DNA from 2 places in the Nonomuraea sp. NPDC003214 genome. Region 2 is predicted to be linked to the other one. Evidence: riboswitches for the same ligand, from Rfam matches in the RefSeq annotation. Region 2 holds a riboswitch; the other holds the start of a gene.
The links. Region 2 has a riboswitch for cyclic di-AMP ahead of ACWDXC_RS22250 (CHAP domain-containing protein). Riboswitches for the same ligand answer to the same signal wherever they lie in the genome.
Positions count from the first base shown of each region.

Region 1: another riboswitch for cyclic di-AMP. It lies ahead of ACWDXC_RS14435 (D-alanyl-D-alanine carboxypeptidase family protein); the one in region 2 lies ahead of ACWDXC_RS22250 (CHAP domain-containing protein).

Region 1 covers NZ_JBSFSX010000004.1:435,884-440,084, forward strand. The annotation lists gene ACWDXC_RS14430 (NADH-quinone oxidoreductase subunit N) at 1-815, shown strand, start outside; gene ACWDXC_RS14435 (D-alanyl-D-alanine carboxypeptidase family protein) at 820-1,752, opposite strand; cyclic di-AMP (ydaO/yuaA leader) riboswitch at 1,765-1,914, opposite strand; gene ACWDXC_RS14440 (TetR/AcrR family transcriptional regulator) at 1,971-2,543, opposite strand; gene ACWDXC_RS14445 (SMP-30/gluconolactonase/LRE family protein) at 2,619-3,530, shown strand; gene ACWDXC_RS14450 (GH92 family glycosyl hydrolase) at 3,523-4,201, opposite strand, start outside.
Region 2 covers NZ_JBSFSX010000007.1:55,291-59,491, forward strand. The annotation lists gene ACWDXC_RS22240 (aldo/keto reductase) at 27-842, shown strand; gene ACWDXC_RS22245 (Gfo/Idh/MocA family protein) at 895-1,848, shown strand; cyclic di-AMP (ydaO/yuaA leader) riboswitch at 1,963-2,100, shown strand; gene ACWDXC_RS22250 (CHAP domain-containing protein) at 2,113-2,820, shown strand; gene ACWDXC_RS22255 (YciI family protein) at 2,974-3,411, shown strand; gene ACWDXC_RS22260 (RNA polymerase sigma factor) at 4,197-4,201, shown strand, end outside.

The sequences.
Region 1 (4,201 bases), on a different contig from region 2:
GGGCGGCGCTCGCGCTCGCGCCCGGCGCGGCGACGGCCTGCGCCGTGGTGCTGCTGCTGGCGGGGCTGCTGTTCAAGGCGGGCGGGGTGCCCGCGCACTTCTGGGTGCCGGACGTGGCCGAGGGCGCCCCCGTCGCCGTCGCCGCGTTCGTCACCACCGTGCCCAAGATCGGCGCGCTGGCGGCGCTGCTGCGCGTCGCGGACGAGCTCGGGCCCGGCGGCTGGGACGTCCTCGTCGCGATCGTCGCCGCCGCCACGATGACGCTCGGCAACCTGGCCGCCTTCCACCAGGACGATGTGCGCCGCCTGCTCGCCTACTCCACGATCAGCCAGGCCGGGTACGTGCTCGTGCCGGTCGCCGTCGCCCAGCACACCGCGCTCGCCCGCCCCGCCGTGCTGTTCTACCTGGCCGCCTACGCGGTCACGAACGTGGGCGCGTTCGCCGTGGTGGCCGCCACCGGGCGCGGCACACTCGACGGCTACCGGGGGCTGGGGCGGGCCGCGCCGGGGCTCGGGCTGGCGCTCGTGGTGTGCCTGCTCGGGTTCGCGGGCATCCCGCCCGCCGCCGTGTTCGTCGCCAAGGTGCTCGTGTTCGCCGCCGCGTGGGACGGCGGTCACGCCTGGCTGGCCGTGCTCGTCCTGGTCAACACCGTGGCGAGCCTGTACTACTACCTGCGCTGGGTCGCCGTGGTGTTCCGCGGCGACCCGCCGGCCGCGCCGCCTCCGGGCCTGGCGCGCGCGGTCGCCTGCGTGGCGGCCGTCGCCTCGCTCGCCCTCGGGGTGGGCGGCGGCGTCCTGCTCGGCCAGGCCGCCTGAGCCGTCACGCCTTCCCGGCGGTGGCGGCCCAGTCGAGCAGCGCCTGGGCGGTGTCGAAGCGGCGGCCGGAGTCGCTCTCGCCGAGGATCACCCCGACCAGCAGCCGGCCGTCCCGCTCGGCGGCGAACGCCAGCGTGTAACCGGCGGCGCGCGTGTAGCCGGTCTTCACGCCGACCGCGCCCGGCTGGGCGAGCAGCCGGTTGGTGTTGCGCCACGAGTAGGAGCCGTGCTCACTCGTCGCCTCGACCGAGTGGTAGCGCGCCGAGGTGATCGACTTCAGCGTCTCGTTCCGCAGCACCGCCTCGGCCAGCCGCGCCTGGTCGGCCGCCGTGGAGTGGCCGCCGCCGTTCGTCGGCATGCCGTCGGCGTTGACGTACAGGGTGTCGGCCATGCCCAGCTCGCGGGCGGCCGCGTTCATCTTCCCGACGAACCCCTCGACACCCGGCCCGTACGTGCGCGCCAGCACGTGGGCCGCGTCCGCGCCGGACGGCAGCAACAGGGCGTGGAGCACGTCCCGCACCGGCAGCCGGTCACCGGCGCGCAGCCCGGCGACGGCCGCGCCGCCCCGGGCCGCGTAGCGCACGTCCTCGGCCGTCACCTCGACGACGTCGGCCGGGTCGGCCTCCTGGAGCACGACGTGGGCGGTCATCATCTTGGTCAGGCTCGCCACGGGAAGGCGCTCGCCGGCGTCCTTGCTGTAGCGGACCTCGCCGGTGGAGGTGTCGACGACCAGTGCGGCCCGCCCGAGCACGGCGGGCGCGTCAGCGGGCGCGTACGAGGCCGGGCCGGCGAAAGAGGCCGTGGTGGCGGGGGTTGCTGTGGTGGCCGCGTGGGCGGTGGTCGTGCCGGTCGTCAGGACGCCGGCGGCGAGGGCGGCGCCGGCCAGGGCGCGGCCCCAGCGGCGCGGCCGGGCGCTGGAGAAGAGGGAGGTGGGCATGAGGGGCTGTGCTCCTTGCTTCCATGCCGCCTACCGGGTTAGCTGACGGGTTCGGGCCTGGAAGTGCCCTACGGGCGCGGCCGGGGGAGCCTGCGCGCCGATTCACCCCAAGAGAGAGTGGGTCCCCGGTTCCGCGTGACGCGGATTCGGCGGCCGCGGGCCCGGCGAACGGGCCCACGGTCCGGGCATTGCGCGCATAAGGTACGAAACTTGACAAACTATGGCAAATCGCCCGTCAAATAGTGTTGCACCACCGGCCCCACACTGCGCGCCAGTTCCTCGGCGGACATCGCGACCACGGGCGGCAGCCGTACGACATAGCGGGTGAAGGCCAGCCCGAGCAGCTGCGTGCTCACCAGCCCGGCCCGCCGCGCCGCCTCCTCCGGCCCGCAGCCGAGCGCCCGGCCGACGAACGAGGCGACCTGGGAGGTGAACACGTCGCGCATGCTCTGCGCCGCCAGCGCGTTCGTGGACGACGAGCGCAGCAGCAGCATGATCGCCTCGTCCGACAGGTCGCCCTCCCAGCGGGACAGGAAGTGGCGCGCCATCGCCTCGCCGAGGCGCTCGCGCGGCGGCGCGGGCAGCTCCTCCAGGTTGAGCCGCAGGTCCACCGCGGCGCGGAAGAGGCCCTCCTTGTTGACGTAGTAGCGCATCACCATGGACGGGTCGACGCCGGCCAGCGAGGCCACCTTCCGGATGGTGGTGCCCGCGAACCCCTGCTCGGCGAAGAGCTTGCGGGCCGCGCCGAGGATCGCCGTGCGCGTGGCCTCGGACCTTTCCGTGAACGCCATGCCAACAAGTGTAGACCAACGCTTGTGGTCAAAAAGGTGCTGGCCGGGCCGGGCAGATCTTGGTAAGAAGAGCGGGTGGACCTCATCCCCGTGGAGTTCGAGGCGTTCGACCGCCGCATCGCCGACGTCACCGGTGACCGCAACCTGGAGCGCCTCCACCGGGGCACCCGCTGGGCCGAAGGGCCCGTCTACGTCCCCGCGGGCCGCTACCTGGTCTGGAGCGACATCCCCAACGACCGGATGCTGCGCTGGGACGAGCTGACCGGCGCCGTGGGCCCGTTCCGCCAGCCCGCCGGCTACGTCAACGGCAACACCCTCGACCGCGAGGGCCGGCTGATCTCCTGCGAGCACGGCGCCCGCCGGGTCACCCGCACCGAGCACGACGGCTCCGTCACCGTGCTCGCCGACCGGTGGCGCGGCAAGCGGCTCAACAGCCCCAACGACGCCGTCGTGCGCTCCGACGGGTCCGTCTGGTTCACCGACCCGCCCTACGGCATCCTCGGCGACTACGAGGGACACCGGGCCGAGCCGGAGATCGACGGCTGCCACGTCTACCGGATCGACCCCGGCGGCGAGGTGAGCATGGTGGCCGGCGACTTCGCCCGCCCCAACGGCCTGGCGTTCTCCCCCGACGAGCGGCTGCTCTACGTCGCCGACACCGAGCGCCGCCACGTCCGCGTCTTCGAGGTCACCCGCGACGGCACGCTCACCGGCGGCAAGGTGTTCGCCGAGCAGCAGGGCGAGGCCGACGGCAGCTACGACGGCATGCGGCTCGACGACACCGGCCGCCTGTGGGCCGCCGTCGGCCGGTCGCTGCACGCCTACCACCCCGACGGGACGCTCCTCGGCAGGCTGCACCTGCCGGAGAGCGCCTCCAACCTCGTCTTCGGCGGCCTCAAGCGCAACCGCGTCTTCATCACCGCGACGACGTCCCTCTACTCGATGATGCTGAGCCTGAGGGGCGCCGCCCCGGTGTGGGCTACCTGAACGCCCAGGTGAACAGGTGCAGCTCGCCGTCCTCCGGGTCGGAGAAGGCGAAGCTGCGCACCTTCTTGCCCGGGTCCAGCGCGATCGGCTGCGAGGCGTACACGTGCGCCGGCACCGGCTGCAACGCCCACGAGCCCCAGAACAGCCGGTGCGGCGTGCGCGCCACGACCTCGTTGCCGAACTGCGGCTGCCCGCCGCCGAAGTCGAGGATCCAGTCGCTGAAGCCGAGCTTGCCGGTGCTGGTCGTGCCGTCGGCGTAGGTGACGGTGACCTGCGACTCGGGCCAGCCGTTCACGCCCGTGCCCAGGAAGGCGACGCTCGTGGCGCCGTCGGGCGCGGCCACCTCCAGCGCCTTGCCGCCGGTGCGCACGTTGTCCCACTCGCCGCGCCCGCGGTCGGGCCAGGTGAACGAGTAGTCCCGCCACGTCACCGTGCCGCCCGGCGTGAGCCCCGCCTCGGCCAGCGCCTGCGCCGACAGGCTGAAGCCCGGCCCGTCGATGTTGGCCTCGCCGGGAGCGGTCATGTCACCGATGCCGACGTTGTTGTGATGCCACTCGGGGGTGCCGCGCGCCGCCACGTTGAGCCGCACCGACGCCCGCCGCTCGCCCACGACGACCGGCACGCTGACGAAGCCGCGCGGCACGTCGCCGGACACCGACACCTCCAGCGCC
Region 2 (4,201 bases):
GGAACGGCACGTGAACAATGGAGGGTATGAACTCGCTACGGCTATACAGAGACGGCGTGGAGATCCCGCAGCTGGGGCTCGGCGTCTGGCAGGTGCCCGACGACGAGGCGGAGCAGGCGGTCACGACCGCGCTCGCATGCGGCTACCGCCACATCGACACCGCCAAGCTCTACCGCAACGAGGCCGGTGTGGGGCGGGCGGTGCGCGCCTCCGGCATCCCGCGGGAGAAGCTGTTCATCACCACGAAGCTGTGGAACAACGACCACGACCGCGCCGAGCAGGCCTTCGAGGAGAGCCTGGGCAGGCTCGGCCTCGACTACGTCGACCTCTACCTGATCCACTGGCCGGCGCAGCGGCAGGACAAGTACGTCCAGGCGTGGCGCGCGCTGGAGAAGGTCTACCGCGACGGCCGGGCCAAGGCCATCGGCGTGTCCAACTTCACCGTCGAGACGCTGCAGCGGCTGCTCGACGAGGCCGACGTGCCGCCGTGCATCAACCAGATCGAGCTGCACCCGTACTTCCAGCAGCGCGAGCTGCGCGAGTTCCACGACAAGAACGGCATCCTCACGCAGGCCTGGAGCCCGCTCGGGCAGGGCAAGGGGCTGCTGTCGGAGCCCGCGCTGGCGGTGCTGGCCGACAAGCACGGCCGCACGCCCGCGCAGATCGTGCTGCGCTGGCACATCCAGCTCGGCAACATCGTCATCCCCAAGTCCGTCACGCCGTCGCGGATCAAGGAGAACATCGCGGTCTTCGACTTCACGCTCGACCAGGAGGACATGGCCGCCATCGGCGCCCTGAACGCGGGCCGCCGGCTGGGCCCGGACCCGGACGTGTTCCCGTGAGGTGAAACCGGGCAGGTTTCGCGTCCGCGGATGAATCAGTACGATCTTCCGCGTGCGAGATCTAGCGTGGGGCATCGCGGCGACGGGCGGCATCGCCAGGACCGTGGGGGCGGTCATCGCGGCGGAGCCGGGCATGCGGGTGGCCGCCGTCGGCTCCCGCGACCTGGGCCGGGCCAAGGCGCTGGCGGCGACGCTGGGCGCCGAGTCCGCCTACGGCTCCTACGCCGAGCTGTGCGCCGACCCGGCCGTCGACGCCGTCTACGTGGCGACCCCGCACGCCCAGCACCTGGAGGTGGCCGAGGCCGCGATCGCGGCGGGCAAGGCGGTGCTGTGCGAGAAGCCGCTGGCGGCGAGCCTGGCCGACGCCGAGCGCATGGTCCGCCTGGCCCGCGAGGCCGGGGTCTTCCTGATGGAGGCCATGTGGATGCGGTTCAACCCGCTGGTGCGCATGCTCAAGGACGACCCGCGCTTCGGCGAGATCCGCTCGGTGCGGGCCTCGTTCGGGTTCGCGCTGCCGTACGATCCCGCGCACCGGCTGTGGGCGCCCGAGCTGGGCGGGGGCGCGCTGCTCGACCTGGGCATCTATCCCCTGGGGCTGGCCCAGCTCTTCCTCGGCATGCCCGAGTCCATGCACCTGACGGGCGCGCTGGCGCCCAACGGGGTCGACGCGGAGGCGGGCGGGGTGCTCGTCTACCCGGGCGGCCGGCGGGCGCTGGTCGACACCTCGCTGCTCGCGCACTTCCCCAACTCGGCCAGCATCGTGGGCACCGGGATGCGCGCCGACCTGGACGCGCCGTTCTGGGCGCCCCGGCGGGTGGTGCTCAGCGGGCCGTCGATGGAGACCGAGGAGCACGAGCTCGACCCGGCCGACAACGGCTACGCCGGGGAGCTGCGCGAGGTGCGGGACGCGCTCGCCGAGAACCGGACCGAGAGCGCGATCATGCCCCTTGACGAATCCCTTGCCATGATGGGGCTCCTGGCCGACGCGCGCGGGCAACTCGCCTAGCTGCGACTTTATCGACTTGTAATGCCTTGGCGGATGTATTACCTTATGGCGCATTCGCGGCTTACGTCCGGTTTGTCCGGTCGTTGCCAACCATCGCACGACACTCACAGGATCGTCCTGTGACCGCTGAATCCGCCTTGCGCGGAACCGGGGACCCATGTCCTTTGGGGTGAATCGGCACCTTGTGTGCCGTAGGGCAGCTTCCACGCCCGAACCCGTCAGCTAACCCGGTAAGCGGCATGGAAGCAAGGAGTAATCCCCTCGATGGCGAAGCACCGTCTTACCCGTGCCCCGAAGAAGCTTCACCCCCGCGCCGGCGCCTCCCTCCGCGCCACCCTCGGCGCAACCGTCCTGGCCGCCGGACTCGGCGCCGGGATGACCACCGCACTCCCCGCCCAGGCCGCCGAGCCCGGCCACCAGGTCGAGACCCAGACCATGTCCGAGTCCACGCAGACCAGGGCCGGCGCCAACCAGGTCAACGTCACCGCCTCCCAGGTCCTGGCCCTGGCCAAGGCCCAGGTCGGCACCTCCGAGAACGCCTACGGCGGCGGCACCAAGTTCCAGCAGTGGTACGCCAGCTCCAAGCGCGCCCTCGAGACCGTCGCCCGCGACGGCGGCAACCCCAGCGCCTACCTGAACGCCCCCTGGTGCTCCATGTTCGTCTCCTGGGTCGGCGAGCAGACCGGCGCCCGCCCGCAGGTCGGCTGGGACGCCTACACCGTGACCCACGCCAAGTGGTTCGCCGCCAACGACCGCTGGGGCACCGAGGCCAAGCCCGGCGCCGTCGTCTTCTTCGCCTGGAACGGCAGCAAGAGCATCAGCGCCATCCAGCACGTCGGCTTCGTCGTCAAGGACAACGGCGACGGCACGATCTCCACGATCGAGGGCAACACCGGCAACGGCAAGGTCGAGGAGCGCGTCCGGCCCAAGTCCCAGGTCGTCGGCTACGGCTACCCCTCGTACGCCGCCTGACCCTCCCCCTGGCGAAGCGCGCGCCCCTCCCCCGGGCGCGCGCTTCCGCGTTTCCTCCCCTCCCCGTGTCGATCCGGCCCCCTCCGGGACGACGCACAGGTGTGGCAGGCTCGCCGGGAGCCCGCTTCACCGCCTGGACGAGGAGAACGCACCGTGAAATTCCTGATCGTCGGCAAGGCCAGCGAGGAGACCGAGGCCGGCGCCCTGCCGAGCCAGGAGCTCGTCGACAACATGACGGCCTTCAACGAGTCGCTCGTGAAAGCCGGCGTCCTGCTGGCCGCCGAAGGGCTCCACCCCAGCTCGCGCGGCGCCCGGATCGCCTACAGCGGCGGCAAGGCCCGCGTCATCGACGGGCCGTTCGCCGAGGCCAAGGAGCTCATCGCCGGCTTCTGGCTGATCCAGGTCAAGTCGCGGGAGGAGGCGCTCGAATGGGCCCTGCGCGTCCCCGTCCCGCCCGGCCACGACGGCATCGGCCTGGACGTCTGGCAGGTCTTCGACCCCTCGGACATGCCCGAGACCTCCCTGACCCCCGAAACCGCCCAACGCCACGCCACCCTCCGCGCCACCCTCGACTCCCCACCTGAGCCCTGACCGTCCGAGAGCGGCGCCCCAGTGGGAGGCGGCGCGCTGCGGCGGCCCCTCCCGGAAGGCCGCGCCCCCGCCGGGCAGGCGGGAAGCCCCAGGTGGCGGCAACCCCGGAAGGGTGACTCCCGGAAGCGGCGCCCCCTCCCCGAAGGCCGCACCCCGCCGGGCAGGCGGAAGCCCCAGGATGGCGGCAACCCCGGGAGGGGGCGGGCCCCCGGAAGGGGCGCCTCGGGCAGTCCGGCCCTCTGGTGGCCCCGCCGGGGCGGCCCCACCCCACCGGCGACCCCCGGCGGAGCGGCCCCGACCGCACCGGCGGCCCACGCCCCGGACGGCCCAACCCACCGGCCCCCAGGCAATCCGGCCCTCTGGCGGCCTCCGCCGAGGCGGCCCCACCCCACCGGCGGCCCACGCCCCGGACGGCCCACCCCCACCGGTCCCCCGGGCCCGCCCCCTCAGTTGGGCCCGGCCCCAGGGGCGCGGCCCCAACGGCGGCGCGCACCCCGGATGGCCCGGCCCCATCGGCGGTCCGGACCCATCCCCTCCGGTGCCCCGGTCCGGGGGCGCGGCCCCACCGGCCGCCCGGACCCCGGACGGTCCGACCCCGCTGGTGGGCTGGGCGGCGTCGGTGGGTTGTGGGCCGCGTTGCGCGGCGCAGCCGCCGCCTCATGGGAAGCCGCCGCCTCAGGGAGGCGTGCCCCCACGAAGCGGCGGGGCCGCGTGGTGGGAGGGGTGCGTCCCACGGGAGGGCGCTCGGGTTGCGAGGGGGTGGGCGGGGCTGTTGTCATGGGCGGGTGAC